Bryobacter aggregatus MPL3: one gene and its partner. The protein of the gene in region 1 interacts with the protein of each later gene in a pairwise test. Links are inferred from orthologs where the notes say so. Each region holds a gene or a part of one and is shown on either strand. Other genes may lie near its edges. The genes, in order: rho and hfq.

What was found.
Region 2: the proteins of rho (region 1) and hfq interact in binary tests that used the Escherichia coli proteins (3 or more experiments, as listed by UniProt). The link is inferred for Bryobacter aggregatus MPL3 from one-to-one orthologs.

What each region holds. Positions count from the first base shown.
Region 1 is NZ_JNIF01000003.1:1,264,339-1,272,619, forward strand. Bases 3,426-6,401 are described here. They hold rho (transcription termination factor Rho), read right to left. Parts: upstream 5,619-6,401; coding sequence 4,233-5,618; downstream 3,426-4,232. Other genes in these bases: M017_RS0106185 (hypothetical protein), read right to left, coding at 3,426-4,104; yihA (ribosome biogenesis GTP-binding protein YihA/YsxC), read right to left, coding at 5,588-6,157; lon (endopeptidase La), read right to left, coding at 6,272-6,401. In the rest of the region: M017_RS0106175 (methyltransferase domain-containing protein), read right to left, coding at 1-994; M017_RS0106180 (hypothetical protein), read right to left, coding at 1,207-3,318; more of M017_RS0106185, read right to left, coding at 3,319-3,425; more of lon, read right to left, coding at 6,402-8,281. UniProt on the Escherichia coli protein: Facilitates transcription termination by a mechanism that involves Rho binding to the nascent RNA, activation of Rho's RNA-dependent ATPase activity, and release of the mRNA from the DNA template.
Region 2 is NZ_JNIF01000003.1:3,332,908-3,341,145, forward strand. Bases 2,588-5,520 are described here. They hold hfq (RNA chaperone Hfq), read left to right. Parts: upstream 2,588-3,876; coding sequence 3,877-4,164; downstream 4,165-5,520. Other genes in these bases: polX (DNA polymerase/3'-5' exonuclease PolX), read right to left, coding at 2,588-2,887; M017_RS0115500 (cation diffusion facilitator family transporter), read right to left, coding at 2,887-3,774; hflX (GTPase HflX), read left to right, coding at 4,165-5,454; pgsA (CDP-diacylglycerol--glycerol-3-phosphate 3-phosphatidyltransferase), read left to right, coding at 5,470-5,520. Also shown: M017_RS0115485 (NUDIX hydrolase), read right to left, coding at 1-306; M017_RS0115490 (hypothetical protein), read left to right, coding at 336-1,133; more of polX, read right to left, coding at 1,142-2,587; more of pgsA, read left to right, coding at 5,521-6,123; M017_RS0115520 (helix-turn-helix domain-containing protein), read right to left, coding at 6,073-7,104; M017_RS0115525 (glycosyltransferase family 2 protein), read left to right, coding at 7,046-8,089; M017_RS0115530 (class I SAM-dependent methyltransferase), read left to right, coding at 8,189-8,238. UniProt on the Escherichia coli protein: RNA chaperone that binds small regulatory RNA (sRNAs) and mRNAs to facilitate mRNA translational regulation in response to envelope stress, environmental stress and changes in metabolite concentrations.

The DNA of each region.
Region 1 (8,281 bases):
CGATCACATAGGAATTGGAGTAAGCACTGCCGGGGAATCGAATCTTCACCGCGTGCTCCCCTACCGGCAAGCCTGGAGGCAGGCGCGAGTTTGCTTGCCACTCCCCCTGGGCATTGCAAGCCACAATCATCGGTGCGATCCCAAAGCCGCCAACCTCAATTAAGAGACCATGCCGGTCAACAAACTTTTCACAGTCGAAGTAGATGCAGATGTACTCATCAAGCCCCAGATGAAACTCATTGTTATGGCTTCGATTGTTCACCGCAGCAACTAATACCGGGGGCTGCTCCTGAGGGCATATTGGCGGGGCCTCCCATTTCCGACGGCAGATCAGCCCCGCACGTCCTCCGCGGCTATATTGCAAGGTGACGGAAGCAAAACCAGCCGCTCTGCACAGAGCGAGAAGACAATTTGTTGTCGGTCCAAACCAATTGTCAATCTGGCCGCCCAATTCATCGATTTCATAAAACTCCATCGACACTTGATCGCTGCGCGAATCGGATGAATCGGTGACATAAGATTCGACATAGGCAATGTCTCGCGTCAGAGAACACAGTTGCTCCAAGGCAAGGAGTGGATGACGCAGGTGGTATAGCACGCCGAGAAAGAGGACAACATCGAAGGTTCCCAAGATCTGGGAAGACATTTCATCGACATCGACAATTCTGTAATCAACGCTGGAATCTAAAACCGCAATCATGGAGCTGAATTCGCGATACTCCACACAGTCGATTGCGACAACTTCTGCCCCACGCTTCTCTAACTCGAAACTATTCCAACCCGATGCCGCACCGATGTCTAAAACCCGAAGCCCTTGGAGCTGTCCCGGCACTTCCAGGTCGCGCAGCCGCTGCTGCAGCGCATCGATCGGAATCACCCCAGGGACAATGACCCCATCGGGCAACTCCAGGCTATGATAATTTGTTTGCTGATCGATGGAGGCAACCCAATCACGCACCTTCGCTCGAAACTCTTCGCTCTGCGCCAGACTCATTCAGAAATCTCCCCCCTTATGTCATATCACTCGTTCTGAAATCAAAAATCTTAGCCGTTCATGCTCGAAAGGAAGTCCGAGTTACTCCGCGCCTTCGACAGACGTCGAGGTGGATTTCGTGGTTACCCGTTCCCTTGAACTCTTCGAAAATCACGTCGTCCATGCAGCTTACCTGGGGCTAGTGGCTTCTACTCGATTCCCGTCATCAGATCTCAAAAAATTGATAGATCCAGAAGTGCTGTTTTCGTCACGCCACGCCCCAGGCAGGAGATGGTAATGGGACTCGGCCCCGCGATGGCATCCGGTGTCACGCTCACAACAACCTTAATTGGCCAATCCACCTCTCGGGAGGGCATCCGATCGAAACTCAAAGCGATGCCTGCGTATGTCGGGGCGGCTGTACATGAGAGGTTGCTGTCGAAACCCGCTATAGCGTTCACATTGAAGAAAAACGGCTTCGTCGGCGACAAGTCAGCTGTCAAGTTAAGCGAAGGGCGATCAAACTCCTCAAAACTCAGATCGAAAGATGGAATTGGATTCTCAAAATCCGCCGAGCGGTAGGAGTCCGAACTCGCCAAAGATTCACCGTACCATCTCTCTAGCGGCCCACCGCAATTGACGCTCGCGTGCTCAATTTTGAAGTGTCCACCGGCTTGGTCTCGACGAATCTTCCAACCTGGCACAGATCCCCTTAGCGTATAGGAAAATGGCATAGCTCCCGCGGCCTCAAAGAATTCATTTACCGTATATGCAAAAGATCCGGACTGAGTCACGACTTGCACCTCCCATGTACAGGTTCCTGGCCGGAGCACTTGGATGGGAATGGCGAAGGACAGCTCCTTATAGCCAGAGGGAGGAATTGGGATTGGAGAAGCAGTTAAAGTGGGAGTTCCAGCGAGTACAACGCTAATTTGTGCACCTCCCAATTGCCACGCTACTGTTTGCCCTGCGACGTCTTTACGATCTACAAACTCCTTGATTCCTGAATCGGCATCGATCGTGAGGATTAGACCACTTCTTTGGAATGGACCGCTTTCTCCGACCGCCAGGCGCAGAGCTTCAGCATTCGCTTGCAGGATCATCGTATGAGAGCCGGGCGTTAGGAATTCTGAAGTTGCTAGCTCAAGATACTTCGTTCCCTTCTGCAATCGCCCGCTGAGCTTGTACCGACCTGCCTTACGGACGCTCAGCGCTACGGACAAACCGACAACCTCCGGCTTACCGTCACTGTCGGAATCGACAGAATAGTCTTGGACTCCACCAATTCTTCCCAACCAACGGGTAACAGGTAGACTCGCAAACGCCGACCGCTCGTAGGCAACACTACTCCAAGTACCACTGGCATTTGCCGTGAAATCGCAGTTCCCAGCATTGGAAATCGTCACCTTTGCGCCGTAGATTCCATCCCCCACTTCCCAGTCAGAATCCTTGTCACCAGAATCCAACAAACTGAAAGTACTTTTCGTACCACGCGCTTCCGCCCGAGTGAGGAAATAAGGATCAAAGGGGCCGCGGGGTTGACGGATCACAATTTCGGGAGAAGTCCACACTTGGCCAGGTGTGAGCTGCCCAACCGGTAGCATGGAAGGACTCGCCGTATGGGCGATCGTGTCCGGCTCGATGAAAAACATCAAGTCATTGAGGTTGCCAACAGCATTACTCTTCAACCTGAGCTGGGATCGAACAATTCGCACGTCACCTTCAACCGTACTCCCCAGCGCTACCCAATCTACTAACTCAACCAGCGAGGCAACATCGTGCCGACATTCCATCGTCACAGAAATTGCCGCCCCGGGTAGAGGTGTATTCCCGTCAAAGAGTGCTGCAGACAATACAGCCTCCCGATCTTCCTGAAATCCGTCATCCTTGGTGAAAATCTGAAAGCGGACGGTATCGTCATCGACGATGACATATTGGGCGTCAAAAGGATCATTGAGATTCGATGTTAGTTCCAGGCGCCAATTTCCTTTAGCAATCACGCTTGGAAACTGTACGGCAGTCGCATAGCCGACTCCCAGTTGAGGCAAACCAGTAGTGCCATCTGAATATTGGGACTCAAATTGGAATCCAAACGAAGAAGCGTTGGACGCAATGATTCTCTGATTCGAAGGACTCAAGATCGCCACTTCGACGACAGAGGGCGACTTCAATATGAGGATAGCGCCGCCCTTGGGATGAATCACAGTCCGGGTAAAGGTCATGGGTCTCACTTTCATGACACCAAGATTCCCGGAATCGAGCGGAATTTCTTTATCCTGTCCGGACAACAACATCAGAGTTAGAGCCATGCTCATGAGTAATCGCGTGCTTTTGAGAGCTTTCATCTATCTTCCCTGCGATCTTCCTGACTCGTTGCCTGAGTCTTTTGATAGGCCACCGACATCGATCATGATGACTTCCGAAATATTCGGTTGCCACAAAAGGTAGTTGAAACGAGCATACGGACTCAGAAATGGAATATAGCTTCCCACTTGAGTGATGCTGAGCCGAATCGGCCGGCCAAATCCGGCCAAATGAAAAATACGTGCTTCCGACTGAGGATCGAATATTTCAAGGTGTAAAGCGCCATCTTCATTGCGGAAGGGGCCCACCCTTGGGCCAACAGGATCCAGCTTGCTACTGAAGACATAGATGAGATATGTAAAGCGTGACGCTTGGTCAATTAAGCCCTCACAGGTATACCAGTAGCTATCGGGGAGCGCAGCGGTGAAGATTTTCCCTCTCCAATGAAACTGACCGTTGACACTTCGAGCAGCCGGAATGAAAGAATTGACGCAACGAGGATAGGCAATATTATCCATTCGCATCGGCGGTGGAGAACTGAACTCTGCAGGTTCATCTTCTCTTTTAGGCAAGATTCGCCAACCGTCCGCTACCTGTTGCGCATAGAAGTGATTTCTGTTTTTCCCATCATCGAAAGTGTCAAATTCAGCTACCAGTGGGGATGGACTGATCAGCCCCTGAAAGATGAAGGGCCCCGAATATTTCGATGCACGCATATCCAACTTGAAATACTTCACCTGACTCTCGATCGAGTCGATGTGATAACCGGGCGCGGCGCATCCAGCCATGACGGAAACGAATGGCAACCACCCATAAACACGATTCATCTGCAAGGTCTCTCTGGCATTCCCATCGGCTGCTTAGTCCGATAACCGTAGCGAGCCTGGGCTAGAAACAAAGAATCCCGCCAAACGCGACAGCGCCTGGCGGGATCTTCTTTGAAATTGGCTTCGTTTTAGCCGTTCATACTGGAAAGGAATTCCGAGTTACTCCGCGCCTTCGACAGACGATCGAGCAGCAATTCGACACTTTCGGTAGGCGAGAGCGGCGCGAGCACGCGGCGCAGCACCCAGATCCGGTTCAGCTCATCCTTCGGCAACAGCAGTTCATCCTTACGGGTGCCGCTCTTGTTGATGTCGATCGCCGGGAAGACACGCTTGTCGACCAGCTTGCGGTCGAGGTGGATTTCGTTGTTACCCGTTCCCTTGAATTCTTCGAAAATCACGTCGTCCATGCGGCTGCCGGTATCGATCAGAGCGGTGGCGACAATCGTCAGGCTGCCACCCTCTTCGATGTTGCGGGCCGCACCGAAGAAGCGTTTCGGACGTTGCAGCGCGTTGGAATCCACACCGCCTGACAGCACCTTGCCCGAAGGCGGCACCACGGTGTTGTAGGCGCGCGCGAGACGCGTAATCGAATCGAGCAGAATCACCACGTCGCGCTTGTGTTCGACCAGGCGCTTGGCCTTCTCGATCACCATTTCAGCCACTTGCACGTGGCGGGCGGCCGGTTCATCGAAGGTCGAGCTGATCACTTCGCCCTTGACGCTGCGCTGCATGTCGGTGACTTCTTCCGGACGCTCATCGATCAGCAACACGATGAGATTCACTTCCGGATGATTGGTCGTAATCGAGTTGGCAATCGACTGCAACATCATCGTCTTACCAGTGCGGGGTGGGGCGACAATCAAACCGCGCTGGCCCTTGCCGATCGGGGTCAGCATGTCCATCACCCGGCCGGAATAGTTTTCCTTCGTCGTCTCCAGCTTCAGGCGTTCCTGCGGATAGAGCGGCGTGAGGTTGTCAAAGAAGATCTTGTTGCGGGTCTCCTCCGGCGCCTCATAGTTAATCGCGTCCACCTTGATCAGGGCAAAGTAGCGTTCGCCTTCCTTCGGAGGACGGATCTGGCCGGAGATCGTGTCGCCGGTACGCAGGTCGAAACGGCGGATCTGCGACGGTGAGACATAAACGTCATCGGGACCGGGAAGGTAGTTGTATTCGGGAGCCCGCAGGAACCCGAAGCCATCCGGCAAACACTCCAGCACGCCTTCCGAGAAGATCAACCCGCTCTTTTCCGCCTGGCTCTGCAGGATCTTGAAAATCAATTCCTGTTTCCGGAGCCCGGCCGTCTGGACCAGACCGAAATCCTTGGCAATCACGTTCAGCTTCTGGATACTCATATCCTTCAGCTCAACGAGATTCAGGTTCGGCGCCTGCTCTTTGACTTCGCGACGGCGGTTCTTGCCCGCATTCTCAGCGGCAGCATTTGCTCCGTTTGCCTCGGGGGCCGTCTCTTGCGGCGAATTGGCCGCTAGCTCTTTGTTTTCGTTATCGTTTGCCAAATTTCCCTCACTCCGCGGCCACTTAAGGCCGAGAACGGCATGACTTCTCTGCCGGGCACTTCCGCCCGCATTTCTCTCATGCCCTTTTCTTCTTCCTTCCGGTTGAGCTTGTCGATCTTGGTCGCCACAACCAGGTATGGTCGCTGGTGGTATTCGAGATATTCCCGAAGTGCTCGGTCAGGTTCCATCCACCCGCGTCGCGAGTCGATGAGGAGCAGCGATAATTCGAGTGTTTGGCGTCGAAGCAGATACGCATCTGCAAGCTCTTTCCAATGTGCCGATTCTGATTTCGGAACTCTCGCGTATCCATATCCAGGTAGATCGACAAGACAAAGTCTGCTGCCCACCCGAAAAAAATTGATGGTCTGTGTCCTTCCCGGCGTAGAGCTGACAAAGGCCAACTTTTTCTTGCCGGCCAGACGATTCAGCAATGATGACTTCCCCACATTACTCCGGCCTAGGAATGCGTACTCAGGAAAAGTTTCAGGGGGAAATTGTTGTGGGTTTGCTGCGCTGGCTAGGAATTCAACATCAAACATCCCGTCTCCAATAGAAAAAAGAGGGCGTCTGAACCAACGCCCTCCATTCTAGCTCAAATTTTGAATTTTCGTGGGTCCAGATTTCTGGACCCACTCTCATCTGTTGCATGAAGCTTAGTGGCGGATATCTTCCACTGGCTTAGCCGAGTACTCGATCGTGTGCGGCGGAATGCCCACCGGCTCACTTTCAAGTGCCAGCTTCAGCACTTCATCCATGTGGGCGACAAAGTGCAGCTTCATGTTCTTCTTGACGATATCCGGGATATCGACAAGATCCTTCTCATTGTCCTTAGGCAGAATCGCTTCCGTGATGCCGAAGCGATGCGCCGCCAGCAACTTCTCTTTCAACCCACCGATCGGCAATACCTTGCCGCGCAGTGTGATCTCGCCGGTCATCGCGACGTCGCCACGCACCGGAATCTTCGCCAGCGCACTCGAAATCGAGGTAGCGAGCGTGATGCCAGCCGACGGACCATCCTTCGGGATTGCTCCCTCCGGAACGTGCACGTGGATGTCGATGTGCCGGTAGAAGTCCCGCGGCAGACCGAGTTGGTGTGCGCGGCTGCGCACATAGCTCATGGCCGCCTGCGCCGATTCCTGCATCACATCGCCCAGCTTGCCCGTCGTCGTCAGCTTGCCGCGACCCTCGAGGATTGAGACTTCCGTGGTCAGAATTGAACCGCCCACTTCCGTCCAAGCCAAGCCTGTCGTTGAGCCGATCTCGTTCTTGCGCTCGGTCACCGTGTCCCGGTATTTCTCCGGTCCCAGGAACTCGTGCACATTCTCGGCGGTGACCGTCGCCTTCTTGAATTCGGGCCTTGCCTCGGCCGGCACTGCTTCCTTCGAAGCAATGTCGACGATCTCTGCCTTCTTCTTCGATTTCGACTTCTTCACCGGCTTCTCTTCTTCGGCCGGAGTATCCATCGGCATGGACATCACCAGCGAACGGGCCACCTTGCGGAAGACGTTGCCGACTTCGCGCTCGAGATTGCGGACACCCGCTTCCCGCGTGTAACCGTTGATCAGGGCGAGCAAGCCGCTGTCTTCAAACTCGATCTGGTCGGTTTTGAGACCATTGCCTTCCAGCTGTTTCGGCACCAGGAAGCGCTTGGCGATCTCGAGCTTCTCAAGCTCGGTGTAACCGGACAAGCGGATCACTTCCATACGATCCTGCAGCGGGCCAGGAATCGTGTGCAGCACGTTCGCCGTGGCGATAAACAGCACGTTCGACAGATCGTACTCGACGTCGAGATAGTGATCCTGGAACGAAGTGTTCTGCGCCGGGTCGAGAACTTCGAGCAACGCCGCGGATGGGTCGCCCCGGAAGTCCATCGACATCTTGTCGATCTCATCGAGCATGATCACCGGATTCTTTGTTCCAGCCTTCTTCATCATCTGAATCAGCTGGCCCGGCAGCGCACCGATGTAGGTGCGGCGGTGGCCACGGATCTCGGCTTCGTCACGGACGCCACCAAGGGACAGACGCACAAACTCGCGGCCCGTCGCCTTGGCGATGGACATGCCGAGCGAGGTCTTACCCACGCCGGGAGGTCCGACAAAGCAAAGGATCGAGCCCTTCGGCTTTTCAACCAAGCGGCGGACGGCGAGGAACTCCAGAATGCGTTCCTTGATCTTGTCGAGGCCGTAATGATCGCTCTCGAGAATGTCCTTCGCGAAATTCAGATCGCGAATTTCCTTCGAGGCTTTCTTCCACGGCACGGCAAGCAGCCAATCGAGGTAGTTGCGGCTGACGGTCGACTCGGCCGACATCGGCGGCATATTTTCCAAACGGCGCAGTTCGCTCATCGCCTTCTCAAAGGCGTCCTTGGGCATGCCCGCAGTTTCGATCTTCTTCTTCAGCTCGTCGTATTCGCTCTTCTCGCCGCGGCCCAGTTCCTTCTGAATCGCCTTGATCTTCTCGTTGAGGTAGTACTCTTTTTGCGCCCGCTCCATCTGGCGCTTCACGCGCCCCTGGATCGTGCGGTCCACCTGCAACTTCTCGATTTCGATATCGAGCATTTCGGCAACGCGGGTCAGCCGGTCGATCGGATCGAAGATTTCGAGCAGTTCCTGCTTCTCCTCGATCGTCAACTGCAGATTCGCGCCCACCGTATCGGCGAGCTT
Region 2 (8,238 bases), 2.1 Mb from region 1 along the record:
GAGCTTTGTCCACGATTTCGCTTTATACCCCGTCTCCTCCATCAACTCGCGTTTGGCCGCCTGTAACGCGTTCTCTCCGGCATCAATCTTACCCGCAGGGAGTTCCCAAAGGCTTTTGCCTGCGGGGAGACGAAACTGACGTACTAGTAGAACCCGCTTCTTCCCGTCGACCACGAGGATGACTGCAGAACCGGGATGGTGCACAATTGCCCGTTTGATTTCGAAACCGTCTGGGTCCTTGGCAACGTCTTCTGTCACATTGAAGAGGCTACAGTGATATTTCTCTTCTGAAGAGACTAATTTCATATATTTAGGATGCCCGATAGAGGAAGAACATGCGACGACTCATTTGGTTGATCTGCGTTAGCTGCCTCTGGGGAGAGGATGAGCTGGAAAGCAACCGCGAACGCATTCGCGTGTCGCTGACCAAGCTGTTGCATCGCGAGAAAACCAAGGCCGATCTTCTCTACGTTCGCCGTTTGGAAAAGAGAGAGCTGGGCCCGAATGGCGAAGTGAAATCGAGCACGGTGAATGTAACGCGCCGGGACCCGTGGGAAGAACAAGTTGTCGTGCGGCTCTTGAGCAAAGACGACAAGCCTCTGCCACCGGAGGAAGTCCAGAAACAGGAAGAACGGCTCCGCAAGCTGGTGGCGGAATATCGTAAGAATCCACCCGAGTCGAAGATGGAAGAAGCCGCATGGTTGACGGAGATGCCGGATGCTCTCGATTTCCAGTGTGTGGGCACGGAGCAACACAAAGGCCGCAAAACCGACATCTATGCCTTCACCCCGAAGGCGGGTTACAAGGCCAAGCATGCACGGGCAAGAGCTTTTGAAAAGATCAACGGCAAGGTTTGGATCGACGATCTGGACAATGAAGTCACCCGGCTTGAGGTCTTTGTCTTCGATACGATCAACATCGGATTTGGCATGCTCGGCAAGGTGGAAAAGGGCACCAACTACGAGATGAGCCGCAAGAAATGGGATGCTGGCCTCTGGTATGAAGAGTGGCAGCGGGTTCGTTTCGACGTCCGGGTGATGATGGTCAAGACGATCCGCCAGGAGATTGAAACCAGATGGTCGAATCTCAAAGTGCGGCCCCCTGTCAAAGCGCTCGGAGGTGGCGGCCTCTAGCGTTGATCCTAGGCTAGCCTGGCCGCCCGGGCTTGGCGAATAGTCTTCTCAAAGTCGGCCCGGGCTTGCGTATTGATGACGTCTGCTTTCTCCAGCCAACCCCGGCGCGCCATCTGTACGCCATACTTCATGTTCTGGAAGCTCCGGACGTGATGCGCATCGGTTGAGATGGTGAAGCGGCAGCCGCGCGATTTCGCCGCACGGATCAGCGCTGCATGCAGATCGAGGCGCTCCGGGCTGGCGTTGATTTCGAGGTAAACGCCCTTCTCGGCCGCCTTGGCCGCCACCTTCTCAAAGGCATAGTGATAGGCATCGCGATGCAGCAGCACGCGCCCGGTCGGGTGGCCAATTGTATGGATGTAGGGGTTCTCGAGCGCCGCCAGCAGCCGGTCTGTCATCGCCTGTTCATCGAGATTCATGTGGCTATGAACACTGGCGACGACGAAGTCGAGTGCGGCGAGCGCCTCGTTCTCGAGGTCCATCTTGCCGTTTTTCAAGATGTCGCACTCCAGACCTGAAAATACCTTGAGTCCGAACTCTTCAATCTCAATGCCGCGCACCATCCGCGCAAAATCGATCGCTCGCTTCTCATCGAGTCCGTTTGCCATCGCCAGGGCCTTCGAGTGGTCTGTGATGACGATGTACTCGTGCCCGTAGGCCTTGGCTGCCTGGGCCATCTCCTCGAGCGTGCCGCGTCCGTCAGACTCGCGCGTGTGCATATGCAGGTCGCCACGGATGTCATGCACTTCGAGCAATACAGGTAACGTGTTCTTTTCGGCCGCCTCGATCTCGCCTGTGTTCTCTCGCAATTCCGGTGGAATGTAGGCGAGCCCCAGCGCCTGGTAGATCTCCGCTTCCGTTGCGCTCGCAATCACCTCTCCATTGCTCTCTCTCGACAGGGAATACTCATTGAGCGTGTAGCCCAAGCGAATCGCTCTCGTTCTGAGGTTAACGTTGTGCTCCTTGGAGCCGGTGAAGTACTGCATCGCCGCGCCGAAGCTCGACTCGGGCAGCGCCCGCACGTCCACCTGGATGCCTTCCACTCCGACTCGTGCCGAGGCCTTGTTTTCGCCCTTCGCCAGCAGCTCATCCACCTTGCCCCATCTGGCAAACACTTCCAGCGACTCGAGTGCATTCTCGCCTGCTACCAGGATGTCGACGTCGCCGATGGTTTCCTTGCCCCGCCGTACACTGCCCGCTGGGCTGATGCTGGTAATGCCGGGAATACTCGCAAAGAGATCCTTCACTTCATTTGCCGTCTCCGTGGCGAAGTCGATGAGGAAGCGCCCGGCGCTGCGCCGGTACTGCGCAATCGACTTGAGAATCTTCTCCTCGAGTTTTGCTCCCATGCGGGGAAGATCACGCAGCTTTTGTTCACGGCAAATGCGTTCGAGATCGTCGATGGTCGACACCCGGAACTGCTCGATCAGCACGGCAATACTCTTCGGCCCGAGCCCCTGAATTTTCAGCAATTCGAGGGAAGTCGGCGGGTACTTCTCCAGCATTTCGTCGCGGCGTTCAAAGCTGCCTCGGGCTGCGATCTCGGCGAGCACCGCGGCGATGCCTTTTCCAATGCCAGGAATGTCGGTTACCTTGCGTGTTGTGTCCGCCAGAATCGCGAGGACGGAATCGGGATACCCTTCAATCGCCTTTGCGGCATTGCGATAACTCCGGATCCGGAAGCCATCTTCTGCGGCGATCTCCATCAGGTCGGCGGTCTCATCAAGGAGCTTGGCGATGTGGATGTTGTCCATTAGTTTTTATTCTGCTCTGGAGCGGGTTCAATGTGAATCAGGACGTCGGCCACCCAGGGAATCGACTGCCGAATTGCGCTGCGGACTTTGCCGCTGATCGTGTGTGCGCTGTCCACGGTGATGTCCGGCTGCACCTCCAGATGCAGGTCGACGTGGTACTGCAAACCCGTCTTGCGGGCCCGGCACTTCTCGATGCCCAGAGCGCCGGGGACGCTGAGGGCGCAGGCGCGGATCTCGGCCAGCACTTCGGCGGATGGCATCGTATCGAGCAATTCCCAGCTCGAATCGCGCAGCACCTTAAAGCCGAGCACGATGACCAGCGCGGCGATGAGAATGCTCCCTACCGAATCGGCATGCGGGAAGCGTTGGGGCTGCCAATAGTTCAGCGCGACGGCGCAAATGGCGACCACACCCGACAACACGTCCAGCCAGTCGTTCGCCGCGTCGGCCTCGAGCGCAGCGGAAAGAAAGCGCCGCGCCGCCCGCATTTTCCAGCGGGCTAAAAACAGCTTCACTCCAATCGAGAAAAAGACGGTTACGAGCGCCAACGGACGGGGGATCGATTGCGGTTGCTGCAGATGCAGAATCGTTTGCCAGCCGAGAATGGCGCCGCTGGTAATGAGAAAGGCTCCGATCGCTTGCCCTGCCAGAATCTCCACCCGCCCATGGCCATAGGGGTGATTCTCGTCGGCGGGTTCTGCGGAGAATCGGAGTCCCAGCCAGAGGATCACCGACGCGACCACATCCCCGGCACTCTCAATGCCGTCCGCAATCACGGCGAGCGAATTTGCCCAATACCCGACGCTGATCTTGAGGGTGGCAAGACAGAGCCCGGCAACCACGCTGACGCGTGCAATCCGAAGTGCCAATGGGGTGTCTGGAGCCATGCCAAGTCCAGTTTAGCCGGGCAGCTTGGAGGGTATGCTGTTGTACAATCGTCCTTATTGGCTGAAACGTTGAACAGCGAAAAAAAAGATAGAGGCGACGAGATGGAAAAGCTGGCACAACAGCAAAATATACAAGAGGCTTTCCTCAATAACGCCCGCAAAGATAAGACTTACTTGACGATTTACCTGATGAGCGGGGTGAAGCTCTCAGGCCGGATCAAAAGCTTTGACAAATACTCTGTGGTGCTTGAGGCGAACAACCAGGAACAATTGATTTTCAAGCATGCGATTTCGACAGTAGTGGTGTCTAAGACTGGGCATTCTGTGCCTCATTCCAACACCAATGTGAGCAGTCCCCCGCCCATTCCGGTGGAATCAAACGGAAACTAATTGAGCGAGATTGTAATTCTTGCCGGCGCTCACTTGCGCAAGCAGAAAGATTCTTCGAATCCTCTGACGGAACTCTCCGTTGAGGAATCGTTGAATGAGCTGCATGCACTTGCCGAGAGCGCAGGGGCACAGGTGGCAGGCCGGCTCACACAAACACGGGAGCAGGCCGACCGCACCACTTTGATTGGCGCCGGTAAGGTGGCCGAGCTTCTGGCTTTTGCCGAAGGTGTGAATGCTCACACTGTCATTTTCGACGGCGAACTGACACCTACCCAACAAAGAAATCTAGAGCGCGAACTGGGGCGAAAAGTAGTAGATCGCACTCAGTTAATTCTCGACCTCTTTGCGGCGCGCGCCCGGACGCGCGAAGGCAAGTTACAGGTGGAGCTGGCGCAGCTCAATTACCTGATGCCGCGCCTTGCGGGCCGTGGTGTCATGATGACCCGGCAGGGCGGCGGGATCGGAACCCGCGGTCCAGGTGAGACGCAGCTCGAAAGCGATCGCCGCAAGATCAACGGGCGCATCAAGAACATCAAGCAGGATCTCTCGAAGGTCCGTAGCGGGCGCGGCATCCAACGCAAGCAGCGCCAGAGCGTGCCGCTTGAGACCGTGGCCCTGGTGGGCTACACGAACGCAGGCAAGAGCACTCTCTTCAATCGCCTGACGAACGCTGCTGTGCTGGCGGACGCGAAAATGTTTGCCACCCTCGACCCAACGGTTCGCCACATTGTTCTGCCTTCCAAACGGAAGATCCTGTTGAGCGACACCGTCGGCTTCATCCGCCGCCTGCCCACCACGCTGGTGGAATCCTTCCGCGCGACACTCGAAGAAGTGGTGGAAGCAAAGTTACTGCTGCATGTCGTTGATGCTTCGAGTCCGCACGCCACTTCTTATGTGGAGCACGTGCATCATGTGCTGAAAGAGATTGGTGCTGAAGGCACACGGCAGATCTTGGTGTTGAACAAAGCCGATCTGGTGAAGGATGCTTCTGAGCAAGTGGCGCAAGGGCGCCGCGTGTTGCAGGACGCCAACGCCGAGGTGATCGCCGTAAGTGCCTGGGATGGTTCTGGAATCGAAAAGCTGCTTGCCGCGATGGATCGCGAGATGCAGATGGACCCTGTCGAGTGGATGCGTTTGCGCATCCCAGCCAGCGAAGGTGGCCCTCTCCATCTCGTGCATGAACGTACCAAGGTTCTCTCCAAGCAGGAGGTTGACGAGTGGGTTGAGTTTGAAGTGGAAGTTCCAGCGAGCGTGCGCGGCCGCCTGGTCCAATTCGAATTGATATCCTGAGGGCAGTTTTCCCGCTTGAATCTGCCTAACCTATTAACGCTGGCCCGGATCTTCTTTGTGCCACTGGTGGTTGCTGCCCTGGTCCAGGAGCGCCGTGTCTATGTCGTCGACTTACCCGGCCTCAGCTTTGAGATGGGGAATGAGATGCTGGCGCTGGCGATCTTTCTCGTGGCGGCCCTCACCGATATGCTCGATGGCTATCTGGCACGCAAGTGGCGTCAGATCACCACCCTTGGCATGTTGCTTGATCCTATCGCGGATAAGCTACTCATTTCTGCCTCGCTCATCGCGTTGGTGGAGGTGAAAGCGGTTCCTGCCTGGATGGTGATTCTGATCATTGGCCGCGACTTTGCGATCAGTGGCTTGCGCAGCATTGCGCTCAGCGAGGGATATCTGATCCCGGCAAGCGATCTTGGAAAGTCGAAGATGGTGCTGCAGGTTGCTGGCGTGGGTCTTGCGATGGCGGGCCTTCGCTCCCCGGAATTCCACAATGCGGGGATCCTGGCCATGTGGGCTGCGGTCATCTTCACGATCGTCTCGGCCATCGACTATGCGCGCCAGTTCTGGCGGCAGATCGATATCAGCACAAAACGCCGGAGACGGCGTGAATTGCTGCTCTTAGAACGAACCCGGCGCAGAAGCACCCGGGGAACCGTTACCGGTGGTTGAAGACGGTTCTGCTGGCGGCGCCTTCGGCTTGAACTTCCAACCTTCGCTATTGATCAGCAGCGTCTTCACTTCGCCTTTGTTTCCGATATGCAGCAACTGGCCGTTGTAGATGACGTCCAGAGTGCCGGCATTCCCGATGATGATCTCAGCCATGCGGGCATTGATCGAGCGTTCCTGGCCTGCGTCGAGGGTGCCGCCAAAGGTCTTGGCTCCATCGGAAGTGATGCGAATCCAGGTAGTCTCCTTCGCGCGCAGGGTCAGGTTGAATTGTCCTTCCGCCGGTTTGGCCGTCACAGGCTGCTGGGGGGCCTGGGGCACTGGTTCTGGGGGCTTGGGAGCTTCCGTCTGCGCTGTCTGCACCACGGGCGGCGCAGCAGTCTTAGGCGCGGGCTGCTCGGCAACGGGAGCCGCACTCGCCGCTACTGTCGCCGTGCCTGTTGCTGCCGGGAAATTTCTCCAGGCGAAGTATCCTCCGCAGGCCACAATAATCACAGTGGCAAACGCGATCCAGGCTTTGGATAATCCGGGCTCCTGCGCATCCCGCATCGGTTTGTCCTTCAGCGATTCGCGCAATGCACTGATCTGTGGATCCCGTGCGACAGACAATGAGGTCGATGAGGAGGCGGCAATAGGTGCGGCAGCCTCAAAACTGGGGACGGAACTCACCAGCGAAATCATCTTCTCCGTCTCATCCGGATCCCAGCCGATGTACTTCGAATATTGGCGCACGAACGCGCGGTAGAAGAACTCTCCAGGTAAGGACGCCAAGTCGTCCGCCTCGATCGCTTCCAGGTATCGCTGGGCGATTCGAGTATCCTCGGCAATCTTCTGAATGCCGATCTTCTGCCGCTCCCGTTCTAAGCGCAGCTTCACGCCCAAGCTTTGCATGTGCTTTGCGGTGTCTTCCTTACCGCTATAATACATGAGTTTGTCGAGGACAAGTCTCCATCCCGCAGTGAGTGTGATTGTTGTTAACTTCAATCGCGTGAGCCTGTTACGCGATTGTCTTCAATCGCTCGCCAGACAGGAGGGGGTAAGCTGCGAGTGGATCGTGGTCGACAATGGCTCAAGCGATGGAAGCGCCGAGATGGTGGAGCAGGAATTTCCCGACGCGATCTTGATCCGCAACCGCGAAAATCTTGGTTTTTGCGCTGCCAATAATCAGGGAATTCAGGCGGCTCGCGCCGAGTTTGTCGCCTTACTCAACAACGATGCCGTCGCTGAGCCGCAATGGCTTTACGAACTGCTTGAGGAGACGCGCTTCTCCCCGATGGTGGGGATGGTGGCCTCGAAAATCCTGGTGGCGGGGCGCCCCGGTGTGATCGACAAGGTGGGGCATGGCATCTATTGGGATGGACAGAACCGGGGCCGTGGGAGTGGGCAGGTGGATTGCGGACAGTTTGATACACAGCGCGAGATCCTCTGGCCCGATGGTTGCGCGGCGCTGTACCGGAAGTCGATGTTGGACGAGATCGGCGCCTTTGACGAAGACTTCTTTGCCTATGCTGACGATGCAGACCTCGGGATGCGAGCCCGCTGTGCGGGGTGGCGAGCCCGCTATGCGCCTTGGGCGGTTGTCCATCACCACCGCGGCGCCACGATGGGCAAGCTGAATCCCAAACGGATTGCGCTGATTGAGCGCAATCGAGTTTGGCTGGCCGTCAAGCATTTTCCCCTCTGGCTCTTGCTCTTGAATCCCTTCTTTTACGGGCTGAGGGTGTTGTCTGGAGTGGTGGCCGGGCTGACTGGGAAAGGAGAGGCCGGACAGGCAAGAGGAATTCGCGCGAAAATGGAGCTTGGATTGGCGCTGCTGGCTGCCGACTGGGCCGCGCTCCGTGGCCTCCCGTCCATGTGGCGTAAACGGCGGGCATGGCGAACCCGGCGCCGCTTGAGCGACAAAGAAGTCGTAGCGCTGATGCGTCAGCATCTGTTGACTTTGGACGAACTCAGCAAGAATGTCGCCTGAAAGAAGATTATCCCCATCTCGAACGAAACAGCAGCCTTGATTGATACCCATCACGATGCGCGGGAAGAGAATGCATGCGGCGCCTGTGGCTCGTCGGAAATGCGAACGCTCTTTCATGCCACCGATCGCCTGTATCACACCACCAACAA